DNA from 4 places in the Erwinia sp. AC075 genome. Region 3 is predicted to be linked to each of the others. Evidence: predicted binding sites of a transcription regulator. Region 3 holds the regulator's gene; each other region holds the start of a gene.

Region 1 (3,872 bases), 410 kb from region 3:
AATTGGATCATGCGGCTTTTACCTCACTGTGTGTCTGCCAGACGCACTGCCCGTTTACCCAGGTTGCAGCGATATTGCGATCGTCGCCCAGCGTCATCAGCACAAAGAGTTTTTCCCAGATATCTTTGCTGTTGGCATGGCGCATCTGTTGTAAGGCGGAAACCGCCGGATCCAGCACCACGAAGTCGGCTTCTTTTCCGGGGCTGAAGTTGCCGATGCGGCTGTCCAGATCCAGCGCATGCGCGCCGCCCAGCGTGGCATGATAGAAGGCTTCACAGGCCGCCAGCTTGTAGCGCTGGAGCTGGCCCACTTTGTAGGCCTCGCCCAGCGTTTGCAGCATGCTAAAGGTGGTCCCTGCGCCGACATCGGTGCCCACACCCATTTTCACCCCTTTCTGCCAGCAGGTGTTCAGGTCGAACAGGCCGCTGCCCAAAAACAGGTTGGATGTCGGGCAAAATGCCACGGCGGAGTCGGTTTTGTGCAGGCAATCCCACTCTTCATCTTCCAGATGCAGGCAATGCGCAAAGACGCTGCGGCGACCGGTCAGCTGATAGGCGTCATACACATCGAGATAATTTTTATGCGCCGGGAACAGCGACTTCACCCATTCAATTTCCTGCGGATTTTCGCTGAGGTGCGTATGCATCCAGGTATCCGGAAATTCGGCCTTCAGCTGGCTGACCTTGCTCAGCAGTTCCGGCGAAGAGGTCGGCGCAAAGCGTGGCGTCAGCGCATAGCTGAGGCGCCCCTTGTTGTGCCAGCGCTCAATCAGCGCACGCGTTTGTTGATAGCTCTGCTCCGGCGTTTCGGTCAGGTAATCTGGCGCATTGCGATCCATCATTACCTTACCGGCAATCAGCCGCATCCCCAGCCCGTCGGCAGCGGTAAACAGCGCATCGACCGACTCGGGATGCACGGTGCCAAACACCAGCGCCGTGGTGGTGCCATTGCTCAGCAGCTGGTGCAGGAAGAAGGCCGACATTTTGGCGGCGTGCTGCGGGCAATGGTACTGGCTCTCTACCGGGAAGGTGTACTGCTGCAGCCATTCCAGCAGCTGCTCGCCATAGGCACCGATCATTTCGGTTTGCGGGTAGTGAATATGCGTATCGACAAAACCGGGAACGATCAGCTTGCCGCGATAGTCGAGCACGGCAACGTCGTCGGCAAGCTGAAGGCGCCCTTCTTCCCACGGCTGCAGCGATACGATTTCACCGCCGTTCAGCAGCAGCAATCCATCTTCAATATAACGAGCCTGTTCGGGAAGCTGCGTCGGCGTGTCCACAACGGCAGTAATATCAAAAAAGCTTCCGCGAATAGCCTGAGTACAGGTAACTGACATAGCGATTCCTTGGGGAAAGAGTTCAACCCTTTCTTTTGTTATTGCAGGTGATGACCTTTATTTCAAATTGCAATTGTTATGCCAGATCGCCATATCGTAATTTCTTAATAATAATCAGAAGGTTAATGTGGTTTTATGACAAGCTCATGTCTGCCTGCCAGGTAATCGTGTGCGCAACCGGTTGCTTTTATCCGCAAACGGTTGCATTGAGGAATTATTTTTAATAAGCCGCACCGTCGGCGCTGCGCGGCAAAAAAGCCGCACTAAAAAAAGGCAGCGTGCGAATTAAACGCACCAACAGCGTGCAGATCGGTTTAGTAAATAAATCATAACCTTTTCGTCCTTATCAGCTTACCTTTGAAATGGTAAGGTGGCTGGAATTGAAAATACCTTGAGGAACAGTGAGATGATTGTATTTGTTACTGGCGCTACCGCAGGATTCGGAGAAGATATCACCCGCCGCTTTATTGCTCAGGGGCATAAAGTGATCGCCACCGGCCGCCGTCAGGAGCGTTTACAGGCGCTGAAAGAGGAGCTGGGTGACGCTGTATATACCCTGCAACTGGACGTGTGCAACCGTACCGGTATTGAAGAAGCGCTGGCCAGCCTGCCCGCCGACTGGCGCAATATCGACGTGTTGGTCAACAACGCCGGTCTGGCGTTGGGCATCGAGCCGGCGCATAAAGCCAACGTCGATGACTGGGATCTGATGATCGACACCAATAACAAAGGCCTGGTGTATATGACCCGTGCGGTGTTGCCGGCCATGGTTGAGCGCAATGTTGGCCACATCATCAATATCGGTTCGATTGCCGGCAGCTGGCCTTACGCCGGCGGCAACGTGTATGGCGCCACCAAAGCCTTCGTGCGTCAGTTCAGCCTGAATCTGCGCGCCGATTTGCATGGCACCGCGCTGCGCGTCACCAATATTGAACCAGGCCTGGTTGGCGGCACCGAGTTTTCTAACGTGCGCTTCAAGGGCGACGATGCCAAAGCGGACAGCGTGTATGACGGCGCGGAACCGTTAACGGCAGAAGACGTGACCGAAGCGGTGTACTGGGTGGCGAACCTGCCTAAGCACGTCAATATCAATACGCTGGAGATGATGCCAGTCGGTCAGACGCTGGCAGGTTTGAAGGTGCACAAGGCGTAATGTTAGACGGAGCGCAAGCGCTCGGGCGATAACGATGAAAACAGGCTGCAGATGCAGCCTGTTTTCATTTACCACACCCGGTTAAATCACGATCTCATCCATCGCCTGCTGGATACGCTTCTCCGAAACCGGATAGGGCGTGCCAAGCTGCTGGGCAAAATAGCTCACCCGCAACTCTTCAATCATCCAACGCACGTCCTTCACGTCTTCATCTTCGCGGCGAACGGCGGGCAACTTGTTGTACCAGGTGGACCAGGCCTGCTGAATTTTTTCAATTTTCAGCATTCTGGCGCGATCGCTGTGCGGATCGATCGGCATTTTTTCCAGCCGCCGCTCCATTGCCGTCAGATAACGCAAGGTATCCGACAGTCGCTTCCAGCCGTTCTGGGTAACAAAGCCTTTGTACACCAGGCCGCCTAACTGTGCCTTAACGTCAGACAGCGCCAGCGCCATACTCATATCCACGCGCCCTTTCAGACGTTTGTTGATATTGAACACCGCGGTGAGGATCTGCTCGACCTTTTTGGCGATGTCGACCACCGTGTCGTTCAGCTCGGCGCGAACCTTATCGTGCAGTTTGCTGTAACCCGCTTCCTGCCAGGTTGGGCCGCCGTGTTCATCAATCAGCTTATCAACACCACAGGCGATGCAGTCATCAATCAGATCCAGCACCTTGCCATACGGGTTGAAATAGAGTCCCAGCTTGGCTTTATTTGGCAGCTTCTCATGCAGATATTTGATCGGCGACGGAATATTAAGCAGCAGCAAACGCCGCTGGCCGCGCCACATGGCCTTCTGCTGCTCATGCTGCGAGTCAAACAGGCGGATCGCCACGCTGTCTTTCTCATCCACCAACGCCGGCCAGGCCTTCACGCTGTAATTTCCGCGCTTCTGCTCGAAATGATCCGGCAGGTCGCCAAAGCTCCAGATATGCAGACCGCTCTGCTCCAGCCCGTCATCGGCGACCAGCGACAGCGTTTCCTGCACTTTTCCTTTCAGCGCAAGCTTCAACGCGGCGAGATCGCGCCCTTCGTTCAGCTTGCGGTTGTTTTCATCCACCACCCGGTAGGTGATTTTCAGATGATCGGGCACCTGATCCCACTGCCAGGCTTCACGGTCAATGGTGATCCCGGTCATGCGGCGGAATTCGCGTTCCAGCGACTCCAGCAGCGGCAATTCCATTGGCGTCACCCGGCCAAGGAAGGCGTCCGCATAGTTTGGCGCAGGCACCAGATTGCGGCGAACGGGTTTTGGCAGCGATTTGATCAGCGCGATAATTAACTCGCGGCGCACGCCCGGAATTTGCCACTCAAAGCCGTTCTCCTCAACCTGATTCAGCAACGGTAACGGCACGTGCACCGTCACGCCATCGGCTTCGGT
Region 2 (3,872 bases), 1.8 Mb from region 3:
TTCAGGCCAGCAGCACGGAAAGCATCAACCACGCCCATCACTAACGGCGTTTCCGGACCGACGATGGTCAGGCCGATATTTTCACTCTGGGCGAAGCTCAGCAGCGCGGGAATATCGGTGGCGCTGATGTCGACGTTCTGCAAAGCAGGTTCAAGTGCCGTTCCGGCGTTGCCCGGGGCAACAAACACGGTTTCTGCCAGTGGCGACTGCGACGCTTTCCAGGCCAGCGCATGTTCGCGTCCGCCATTACCAATCACTAAAATTTTCATTGTTCAGTCTGCTCCGTAATTAATGGCGGAAATGGCGCATGTCGGTGAAGATCATCGCCAGGCCGTGTTCGTCGGCGGCGGCAATCACTTCGTCATCACGAATCGAGCCACCAGGCTGGATAACACAGCTCACGCCAGCAGCCGCTGCGGCATCGATACCATCGCGGAACGGGAAGAACGCATCAGACGCCATGGCCGAACCCTTGACTTCCAGTCCTTCATCGCTGGCTTTAATACCGGCAATTTTCGCTGAGTAGACGCGGCTCATCTGGCCTGCACCTATGCCGATGGTCATATTGTCACGGGCATACACGATGGCATTGGACTTAACGAACTTGGCCACTTTCCAGCAGAACAGCGCGTCACGCAGTTCCTGTTCGGTTGGCTGGCGCTTGCTGACCACACGCAGCTGGCTTTCATTCACCATGCCGAGATCGCGATCCTGCACCAGCAGGCCACCGTTGACGCGTTTGAAATCCAGCGCGGTCTGACGCTCCTGCCACTGACCGCAGGTCAGCACGCGAACGTTCTGTTTGGCGGCGGTAATCTTCAGGGCGGCTTCGCTAGCGGATGGCGCGATGATCACTTCGACGAACTGACGGCTGATGATCGCCTGAGCAGTGGCTTCGTCCAGCTCGCGGTTGAACGCAATGATGCCGCCAAACGCGGAGGTTGGATCGGTTTTGTAAGCACGCTCGTAGGCATCGAGGATTGAACCACCAACAGCCACGCCACACGGGTTCGCATGCTTGACGATCACGCAGGCTGCCTCGGTGAACTCTTTCACACATTCCAGCGCGGCATCAGTATCTGCGATGTTGTTATAAGAGAGGGCTTTGCCCTGAAGCTGTTGCGCGGTGGCCACGGATGCCTCTGTGACATTCTCTTCTATATAGAAGGCCGCATCCTGATGGCTGTTTTCGCCGTAGCGCATATCCTGCTTCTTAATGAAGTTCAGGTTCAGCGTGCGGGGGAAGCGGCCAGCCGGTTCGCTGGTTTCACCATGGTACGCCGGCACCATGCTGCCAAAATAGTTGGCAATCATGCTGTCGTAGGCGGCGGTGTGTTCGAAGGCTTTAATTGCCAGGTCGAAACGGGTGGCCAGCGTCAGAGAGTTCTGGTTGGCATCCATCTCGGCAACGATTGCCTGGTAGTCGCTGCTCTTAACGACAATCGCCACGTCTTTGTGGTTCTTCGCCGCTGAGCGCACCATGGTTGGCCCGCCGATATCGATATTCTCAACCGCATCTTCCAGCGAGCAACCTTCACGGGCAACGGTCTGGGCGAACGGATAAAGGTTAACGACTACCATGTCGATAGGAGAGATGCTGTGCTCCTGCATGATGGCATCATCCTGTCCGCGGCGTCCTAAGATGCCGCCATGCACTTTCGGGTGCAGGGTTTTGACGCGTCCATCCATCATTTCCGGGAAACCGGTGTAGTCGGACACTTCAGTAACAGGCAGGCCCGCGTCTGCCAGCAGGCGAGCAGTACCGCCAGTGGAGAGGAGCTCGACGCCGCGCTGAGTCAGCGCCTGAGCAAATTCGAGAATGCCGGCTTTGTCAGACACGCTCAGAAGCGCGCGGCGTACAGGACGAGGTTGTTGCATGAGGTTTATCCCTTGGCTTTGGTTCGCATCGATAAGATCGTTACCTCAAGCTTAGCCATTTTCTTCCTCTATATAGAAGAAGAGTGAATTCAGCCTCAGGTAACGCCCTTAACAGCGGCAGTTTTTTTCGGGGGCATTGTAGCGAAAACGTTTGCGTGGTGCTTGTCTAATTTAACGGGCGCTGACGAATGTGGATAAGATTGTGCATAACTGCGTATAAACAGCCCTTTTGCTGTGGATTGCAGCGAACGGTCTGTTTTTCGCAATTTAGGGGTTGTCAGGGTGCGAGAACTCCCTATAATGCGACTCCATCAACATGGCACAACGACTTACGAGTCATCGGGTTGAGAGATTCAGGAAGCTGAATCGCCGGAGAAAAACTTCCCAAAAAGAAGTTGACTCTGAAGGAGGAAAGCGTAATATACGCCACCTCGCAGTAAGGCGCCAAGGCACTTACCGCAACGCTCTTTAACAATTTATCAGACAATCTGTGTGGGCACTCGCAGGATTGATATCAGCGCCGCAAGGCGCAAAAAAATATCAAGCCTTAAGAGTGAACACATAATGAAATTCATTATGACGTTTTACACTTGAGCACCGCTGAACTTGTTTCAGCAAATCGAACTTTTAATTGAAGAGTTTGATCATGGCTCAGATTGAACGCTGGCGGCAGGCCTAACACATGCAAGTCGAACGGTAGCACAGAGAGCTTGCTCTCGGGTGACGAGTGGCGGACGGGTGAGTAATGTCTGGGAAACTGCCTGATGGAGGGGGATAACTACTGGAAACGGTAGCTAATACCGCATAACGTCTTCGGACCAAAGTGGGGGACCTTCGGGCCTCACACCATCGGATGTGCCCAGATGGGATTAGCTAGTAGGTGGGGTAATGGCTCACCTAGGCGACGATCCCTAGCTGGTCTGAGAGGATGACCAGCCACACTGGAACTGAGACACGGTCCAGACTCCTACGGGAGGCAGCAGTGGGGAATATTGCACAATGGGCGCAAGCCTGATGCAGCCATGCCGCGTGTATGAAGAAGGCCTTCGGGTTGTAAAGTACTTTCAGCGGGGAGGAAGGCGATAAGGTTAATAACCTTATCGATTGACGTTACCCGCAGAAGAAGCACCGGCTAACTCCGTGCCAGCAGCCGCGGTAATACGGAGGGTGCAAGCGTTAATCGGAATTACTGGGCGTAAAGCGCACGCAGGCGGTCTGTCAAGTCAGATGTGAAATCCCCGGGCTTAACCTGGGAACTGCATTTGAAACTGGCAGGCTAGAGTCTTGTAGAGGGGGGTAGAATTCCAGGTGTAGCGGTGAAATGCGTAGAGATCTGGAGGAATACCGGTGGCGAAGGCGGCCCCCTGGACAAAGACTGACGCTCAGGTGCGAAAGCGTGGGGAGCAAACAGGATTAGATACCCTGGTAGTCCACGCCGTAAACGATGTCGACTTGGAGGTTGTGCCCTTGAGGCGTGGCTTCCGGAGCTAACGCGTTAAGTCGACCGCCTGGGGAGTACGGCCGCAAGGTTAAAACTCAAATGAATTGACGGGGGCCCGCACAAGCGGTGGAGCATGTGGTTTAATTCGATGCAACGCGAAGAACCTTACCTGGCCTTGACATCCACGGAATTCGGCAGAGATGCCTTAGTGCCTTCGGGAACCGTGAGACAGGTGCTGCATGGCTGTCGTCAGCTCGTGTTGTGAAATGTTGGGTTAAGTCCCGCAACGAGCGCAACCCTTATCCTTTGTTGCCAGCGAGTAATGTCGGGAACTCAAAGGAGACTGCCGGTGACAAACCGGAGGAAGGTGGGGATGACGTCAAGTCATCATGGCCCTTACGGCCAGGGCTACACACGTGCTACAATGGCGCATACAAAGAGAAGCGAACTCGCGAGAGCAAGCGGACCTCACAAAGTGCGTCGTAGTCCGGATCGGAGTCTGCAACTCGACTCCGTGAAGTCGGAATCGCTAGTAATCGTAGATCAGAATGCT
Region 3 (3,872 bases):
GGCTTTACCACTCGATTGCGGGAAAGGTAAGAGGGCATTCGACACGACAATCGGATAAATCGCACCGTTTGCTAACGCCATACCGCAGAACGGCAGCAATAACGCCACCATAGACGGATCTTCAATCTGCGCGGCGATAAAAAAAGCCACAATGCTGAGTGAATAGATTGCCAGTAACCAGGGCAGCAGGGAGCGGCCTTCAGTGTGTTTCAGCAACGTGCGGCAGCCGAAGCCGCCAATCAAAAAGGCCAGCGTCTGAGGCACGTAGCTCAGCCCAATGTCACCGGGAGACATGCCAAGATTGCCAAGAATGAAGGGCGAACCGGTCAGCCAGGCAAAGAAGCTGGCTGAACAGGCGGCATAAATCAGCACGTTACCGCTGTAAACCGGCGATTTTAACAGGCTGAAAAAGCCCATTTTCTTCACGCCATCCACCACCGGCTTCTTCACCGTTGGCGCGAGGAACAAGGTGGAAATCAGCAGCACCACCGCGACCAGCAGAAGCGCGACAAAAATGGCGCGCCAGCTGAAATGGTTGAGTAACCAGGCGCCCAGTAACGGCGCGAGCGCAGGCGAGAGTGCCACTAACGGCATGATGGAGGCGAATACGCGATTTGCCTGGCTGGCGGAATAGCGGTCGACAACCAGTGCCTGCCAGCTGACGGCAGCGGCACAAATCCCCACCGCTTGCACAAAGCGCAACGCCAGCAGGGCAGCAGCAGAATCTACCCACCACATCGCGCCACAACTGACGGCGAACAGACTCAGACCCATCAACAGCACAGGCTTACGGCCAATACGATCCGACAACGGACCCCAAAACAGCTGGGCGATGGCAAAACCCGCCAGGAACAGGCTGAGGCTGGCGCTGATGATCCCGGCATCGGTTTGCAGGTCTTGTTGCATGGCACCAAAGGCAGGCAGGTACATATCGGTAGCGAGGAAACCTGCCACGCTTAACAGCGCCAGGTAAACAATAAATCCTTTCGAAGGCATTCTTTTGCTCTTTATTTGTGATGAACGAAACGCCGCAGAGTGTAATCGCGTGCCATACAGCTTGTGAAACGGTAATATTTGCAGGTTGCGTTCAAAAATATTGCAGGCAGATTATGTGGTCAGAACATTCCCTTGAAGTGGTTGATGCAGTTGCCCGCAGCGGCAGTTTTACCGCTGCCGCCGCAGAGCTCCATCGCGTACCCTCAGCCATCAGTTATACCGTGCGGCAGCTGGAGGAATGGCTTGCCGTGCCGTTGTTTGAGCGTCGCCACCGTGATGTGGTGCTGACCGATGCGGGACGGGTATTTATCCAGGAGGGCCGCAGTGTCATCAAAAAAATGCTAGCCACCCGACGGCAGTGCCAACAGGTCGCTAACGGCTGGCGAGGGCAAATTAATATCGCCGTCGATCGCATCGTTAAATCTCAGCGCACCCGACAGCTGGTAGTCGACTTTTATCGGCACTTTCCGGATATGGAACTGCATCTGTCAGCAGAAGTATTTAACGGCGTCTGGGATGCGTTGGCCGATGGGCGGGTGGATGTTGCCATCGGCGCGACACAGGCTATCCCGGTAGGTGGCCGCTTCGCCTTCCGCAATATGGGCGCGCTCAACTGGCGCTGTGTGGTCGCCGCGGATCATCCGCTGGCACGTCAGCACGCAGAAACCAGTGAAGAGGCCATTGGCGAATGGCCTTCACTGGTGCTGGAAGATACCTCAAGAGCCTTGCCGAAACGCACCACATGGACGCTGGATAATCAGCGGCGGTTGGTGGTGCCAGACTGGGAAAGCGCGTTTGACTGCCTGCTGGCGGGCTTGTGCGTGGGGATGGTGCCGGGCCATCTGGCGCAACCGCTGCTGCAAAAGGGCGCTTTGCATGAACTGACGCTGGAAGGCGGATTTCCGGACAGTCCGTGCTGCGTGAGCTGGTCTGAGCAGCAGGCTTCACCGGCGCTGAGCTGGTTGCTGGATTATCTGGGTGACAGTGACACGCTGAACAGTGAATGGCTGAAGGAAGAGCCCTGAGTCAACATAGTGTGCCGAGGGAGAATTCGCCCTCAGCACTGAGCGGGACTAGCGGCGATAGTCCAGGAAGGGACCATCGGCAACCGAACGGCGTTCGATCAACGTAGGATGTACTTCAATCGTCTGCGGTTCTTCACGCTTGCTGGTGATACGATCTAACAGCATATCGAAGGCGGTTTCGCCCAGCTGTTCTTTTGGCTGGTGAACCGTGGTCAGGGCCGGTGTGAAGTAACGGGCGTTGCGTACGTTATCGTACCCGATCACCGATATATCCTGCGGAACGCGCAGGCCCATCTCATCAGCCGCACAAATTGCGCCCATCGCCATCACATCGCCACCGCAGAACACCGCCGTTGGACGCTGCTTCTGCGAGAGGATTTGCTGCATCGCCTGGTGACCTGATTCAGGTTCGAAATTGCCCTGAACCAGCCACTCGTCACGCAAGGTAATCCCCGCTTCAGACAATGCTTTCATAAATCCGGCAAGACGGCCACCGCCGGTGTTACGCTCCATCTGACCGGGTATGACACCAATATCTCGATGCCCACGGTCGATCAGATAACGGCCAGCCAGATAACCGCCTTCAAAGGCGTTGTCTTCTACCGTATCGGTAAAGTCACCGCGCGATTTGCCCCAGTCCATCACCACCATAGGAATATTGCGGTTATCTTCTAGCATGGTGATCAGCTCGTCCGGGTATTCGGAACACATCACCAGCAGGCCATCCACGCGTTTCTGCGCCATCATCGACAGATAGGCCTGCTGCTTGGCAAGATCATTGTGGGCGTTACCGAGGATCAGCGTGTAGCCTTTGGCAAAACAGCGGTTTTCAATGGCTTCAATAATTTCGGCGAAATAGGGCGCCTCGCTCGAAGTAGCCAGCAGCCCGATGGTTTTGGTGTGATTCACCTTCAGACTACGGGCAACCGCGCTGGGTGAATAGTGGAGCGCCTTAATGGCGGCCCACACGGCTTCCCGCGTTTCTTCTGCAACGAAACGGGTCTTGTTGATGACGTGGGAGACGGTGGTGGTGGACACCCCGGCTTGCTTTGCCACATCTTTAATTGTTGCCATGAAATAACTACTCCTGCGCCTATCTTAACTGTTTGATAAGCCTGTTGTTAATCGTTTGCCTGGTGAGATCGAAAACCTGACGTCTGAAGTCGTTTTTTAGTTGCTGTCCGGAGTCGTCAGGAAGGAAAAAGCGCTGATTAAAGACCGCTAAACACCTTAAGGTGCGGGCCGTTGCGCAACAAAAAAAGAATTCTAACAAGGCTTGGCAGAGAAAACGAGATTTTTACCGTCAAGTATGGGAAAATTGATGGCATCATAAACTGTAGGGCTATTTAGGATTAAAAATGGATACCGATCTGAAGTTCTCTTTACTGACCACGGTTTGCGCACTGTTGATGATTATGGCGTTTAGCTTCACCGCGATTATGCATTAAGTGCAAACAGGGCCGGTCTGACGATCGGCTCTGAGTATTTCCGCTATCGAATGGTTTTTGGCGTCATCATCCGGCGGGCACCAATATAGTGGCGCTGCCAGTAATCATCTGCCAGAGCGCTGACCTGAATATCCTTGCCAGTACGTGGCGACTGAATAAACTTCCCACCACCCAGATACACGCCAACATGATCTGCCGTCTCGCGCCCGTTAATGCGGAAGAAGACTAAATCGCCTTTCTCCAGCTCATCACGCTTTATCGAAGCCGCATCATGCAGGTGATACATCTCATTCGCCGTGCGCGGGATTTTAAACTTCACTAAATCCTTGTAGGCATACCACACCAGGCCGCTGCAATCGAAGCCGGTTTTAGGCGACGTTCCGCCCCATTGGTAAGGTTTACC
Region 4 (3,872 bases), 1.3 Mb from region 3:
TCCAGGAACGAGTCCGGGCGGGCAAAATAGACGTACTCAAACAGGCACGGATTGCATTTCGGATTCTCTGCACACTGACGCGTGAACAGCTGACCTTTCTCGGTGACATAAACCGCTTCGCCCGGCGCAACATCACGCAGGAATTCGAAGCCGAGCGTATCCAGCGCCACGCTTTCAGAGGCAACCATATACTCATGGCGACCGTCTTTCATGCCACGCTTGCCAATCACCAACGGACGGATGCCGTTAGGATCGCGGAACGCGACCATGCCATGGCCGATGATCATCGACACGCAGGCATACGCGCCACGAACGTGCTGATGAACCGCTGCCACAGCGGCAAAAATATTGTCTGCTTCCAGCGGGAAGTGCTGAAAACGATCCAGCTCCTGAGCAAAGATATTGAGCAGGATTTCAGAATCTGATGTGGTGTTAACGTGACGACGACCGCTTTCGAACAGCTGCTTACGCAGTTCGTGCGCGTTGGTCAGGTTACCGTTGTGCGCAAGCGTAATGCCGTAAGGCGAGTTCACGTAGAAAGGCTGCGCTTCGGAAGCACTGGAGCTTCCCGCAGTTGGGTAACGGACGTGACCGATGCCCATATTGCCTTGCATACGCTGCATATGGCGGGCTTCAAATACATCGCTAACCAGGCCGTTTGCTTTACGCAGGCGGAAGCAATTCAATGCATCAATGGTTACGATGCCTGCGGCATCCTGCCCACGGTGCTGGAGCACCGTTAACGCGTCATAAATCGACTGGTTGACCGGCATAAATCCGGCGATCCCGACAATACCGCACATGTGGTTATTTCCTCATAAGCCGCAACCCAGGTTCTATTACCGGGGCAAAAAACTCGACGTGCTTTTCAGGTAGTCAAAAAACCACCTGATGATGTAACTGAACTGGGGAACCAGCTGAGACTGTTGCCAGTCCGGACTTTTGGAAAATCCAGTGAATGTATCGAGGAAAAACAGAATGGCTGAGACTATCAGCACGCCACGTAATGCCCCGAAACAGACTCCCAACACTCTGTCGGTACCCGACAGGCCGGTTTTTTCAACCAGCGACCCAATAACGAAGTTGACGATAGCCCCGACTAACAGCGTGGCAACGAACAACACCGCAATGGCGATCCCATTTCGAACCAGTTCGTCTTCAAAACCGGTGAACCAGACCGCGAGGAAGGAGTAGTAATGACTGGCGACAAAAAATGCGCAACCCCAGGTGACGAGTGATAATGCTTCCCGAACGAACCCACGGATCAGGCTGACAAGAGCCGAAAAACTAATAACCGCAATAATGACGTAATCTATCCAGACCATGAACTCTTCCAGCGACTGTGCCCCTGCATCCAGTTCGGGGCGAATTCTAACAGAAAAAGAAAACGTTTGCGTAGGGTTTTCCTTTGCCAGTTTAATTAAAACAATTTGCTAAAAAAACCAGCAATCATGCGCGCTGGCGGCTATCCGACCTTGTCGGACAGCCCGGTACTGCAATCTTTTGATTTGCATCGGGTAAGCCGCCCAAAAGGCGGTTTTACCCGAGTGAAGCGCCTGGCCGAAAACGGCCGTTGGCAAGGCGCAGACTCTTACAGTAATAGCGACAGGCTAACGTTAGCGAGCGCTATATGGTTTCACCACGCCGCCCAATCCTGATATGCCTTTCAGCTCTGAGATTGATGCCTGCATTTTCGCTTTCGACGCGTCCGGCCCGACATAAATACGGGTGATTTCGCCCTGAACCGGCGTGGAAGGCACGGTAAAGGCGCGATAACCGGAAAGACGCAGCTGGGCGACAACCTGGTTCACCTTGCTGGCATTCTTCAGTGCGCCGAGCTGAACGACGTAAGCCTGACCGGTTGGTGCGCTCTCCGGCTCGGCGGCCTGAGGTGCAGGTTCTGGCTTCGGCTCTGGCTTCGGTTCGGCCTTCGGCTGTGCTTTCGGTTTCTCAACCGGTTTTTCAACCGGCTTCGGCTTCGGTTTTTCCACCGGCTTCGGCTGCTGTACCGGCTTAGACTCGACCATCGGCGGCGGGGAAATCACGCTGGGCTTATTGACGGATTTTGGCGCGGTTGAGCCACTTTCAGCCTGCGAGGTATTGCCCGGCGTTTTGCCTTCCACCGCCGTGGCTGCACCTTCCGGCGGCTGCGAAGGTAAAGACTGCGTTACCGGAGGAACCAGATCGTTCTCCTGCTGGTCGCCCGGTTTAGGCACCAGCGGGATCGCGGCAAACTCTTCTTTATAGTGCTTCTTCTTGCCGTCGAGCAGGCCTGGCAGAATGATGACACCCAGTGCAACTATTATGACGGTCCCGACTAAACGGTTCTGAAACTTACTGGCCACTGCCGTTCTCCGTTTCCCTCGTTTCCATAACCTGTGCCACGGTGTGGAACGATCCGCACACCAGCACAATATCCTGCGCTTCAGCCTGTTGCAGCGCCTGGCGATAAGCATCGGCCACGCTGGTAAAGGTCTGCGCTGTCGGCAAATGGGCCTTCAGCTGTTCAGCGCTGGCACCGCGCGGGCCGTCCAGCGGCGCGCAATACCAGTAATCCACTTCAGGTTGCAGACAGGCCAGCGTACCGGCAATGTCTTTGTCATGCAGCATACCGACCACCGCGTGAACCTTGCCGCTTTTTGGCAGTTCACTGAGTCGACCCGCCAGATAGCTGGCCGCATGCGGATTGTGCGCCACGTCCAGGATCACCCTCGGTGACTCGGCGACCGTCTGAAAACGGCCTGGCAGAATCGCCTTGTCCAGCCATTGGTAGATGATTGCATCATCCACCTGCAGCGAGGAACAGCGCAACGCAGCCAGCGCGGTGGCAGCATTAGGCATCGGCACCTGCGGCAGAGGCAGTGCGCTTAGCGTGCCCTGCGCATCGCTAAATGACCAGCTGCCCTCTTCCGCGGTGTAAGACCAGTCACGGCCGCGCTTCAGCAGCTGCGCGCCGAGATTATCGGCCACTTCGGCGATGGTGTACGGCATATCAGGTTCACCAACTACCGCCGGTTTACCGCCACGGAACACGCCGGCTTTCTCGCGACCGATGCTTTCACGATCCGGACCCAGCCAGTCGGTGTGATCCAGCGCGATACTGGTCACCACCGCGACGTCGGCATCGACGATATTGGTGGCATCCAGTCGACCGCCCAACCCAACTTCGAGGATCACCACATCCAGCTTAGCGCGTTTAAACAGCCACAAAGCGGAGAGCGTCCCGAATTCAAAGTAGGTCAGTGAAGTGTCGCCCCGTCCGGCGTCGATATCCGCAAACGACGCGGTGTGATCGGCTTCGGGCAGCTCTTCGCCCTGAATGCGCACCCGTTCGGTATAGCGCAGCAGATGCGGGGAGCTGAACACGCCGACGCGATAGCCTGCGGCCATCAGCAGCGTTTCAAGGGTTCGACAGGTGGTGCCTTTGCCGTTGGTCCCGGCGACGGTGAAAACCACGGGAGCAGGCGTTAACAGGTCGAGCGACGTAGCCACGCGATGGACGCGTGTCAGCCCGAGTTCGATAGCTTGAGTATGGAGATTCTCAAGATAATGAAGCCACGTGACCAAAGGTGACGTGGCTTGAGGAAGATTATCCATTTGTCCCGTTCACAACGTTACGGTTCATTGGTAAAAGGGGCTGTGCGCCCCTTTCAATCGTTGATCAGGCCTCATGGCCCTGCGACGCGTCTTCGTCCTGGACCGCTTCTTTATGCGTATCTTCCACTGGCGCAGGGATATTCATCATCTTCGCCAGAATGCTGGCCAGCTTGAAGCGCATCACCGGACGGCGAACGATCATATCGATAGCGCCCTTCTCGATCAGGAACTCACTGCGCTGGAAGCCTGGTGGCAGTTTCTCACGCACGGTCTGT

Evidence for each region. The regulator PurR, encoded in region 3, represses purine synthesis genes. The targets are predictions, from matches to a motif close to CANGCAAACGTTTGCNTG.
Region 1: guaD (guanine deaminase) is a predicted target of PurR. The motif match lies at 1,530-1,547, and genes of this name have one in related genera.
Region 2: purH (bifunctional phosphoribosylaminoimidazolecarboxamide formyltransferase/IMP cyclohydrolase) is a predicted target of PurR. The motif match lies at 2,019-2,036, and genes of this name have one in related genera.
Region 4: cvpA (colicin V production protein) is a predicted target of PurR. The motif match lies at 1,381-1,398, and genes of this name have one in related genera.

What each region holds. Positions count from the first base shown of each region.
Region 1 covers NZ_CEEDEU010000001.1:1,209,333-1,213,204, reverse strand. The annotation lists gene xdhA (xanthine dehydrogenase small subunit) at 1-11, opposite strand, end outside; gene guaD (guanine deaminase) at 8-1,339, opposite strand; gene ydfG (bifunctional NADP-dependent 3-hydroxy acid dehydrogenase/3-hydroxypropionate dehydrogenase YdfG) at 1,746-2,492, shown strand; gene hrpA (ATP-dependent RNA helicase HrpA) at 2,574-3,872, opposite strand, start outside.
Region 2 covers NZ_CEEDEU010000001.1:3,464,051-3,467,922, reverse strand. The annotation lists gene purD (phosphoribosylamine--glycine ligase) at 1-269, opposite strand, end outside; gene purH (bifunctional phosphoribosylaminoimidazolecarboxamide formyltransferase/IMP cyclohydrolase) at 289-1,878, opposite strand; rRNA gene AC0IXH_RS16300 (16S ribosomal RNA) at 2,507-3,872, shown strand, end outside.
Region 3 covers NZ_CEEDEU010000001.1:1,620,204-1,624,075, reverse strand. The annotation lists gene punC (purine nucleoside transporter PunC) at 1-996, opposite strand, end outside; gene punR (DNA-binding transcriptional activator PunR) at 1,110-2,021, shown strand; gene purR (HTH-type transcriptional repressor PurR) at 2,070-3,095, opposite strand; gene cydH (cytochrome bd-I oxidase subunit CydH) at 3,380-3,469, shown strand; gene AC0IXH_RS07575 (C40 family peptidase) at 3,513-3,872, opposite strand, start outside.
Region 4 covers NZ_CEEDEU010000001.1:300,111-303,982, reverse strand. The annotation lists gene purF (amidophosphoribosyltransferase) at 1-803, opposite strand, end outside; gene cvpA (colicin V production protein) at 840-1,325, opposite strand; gene dedD (cell division protein DedD) at 1,617-2,345, opposite strand; gene folC (bifunctional tetrahydrofolate synthase/dihydrofolate synthase) at 2,335-3,597, opposite strand; gene accD (acetyl-CoA carboxylase, carboxyltransferase subunit beta) at 3,662-3,872, opposite strand, start outside.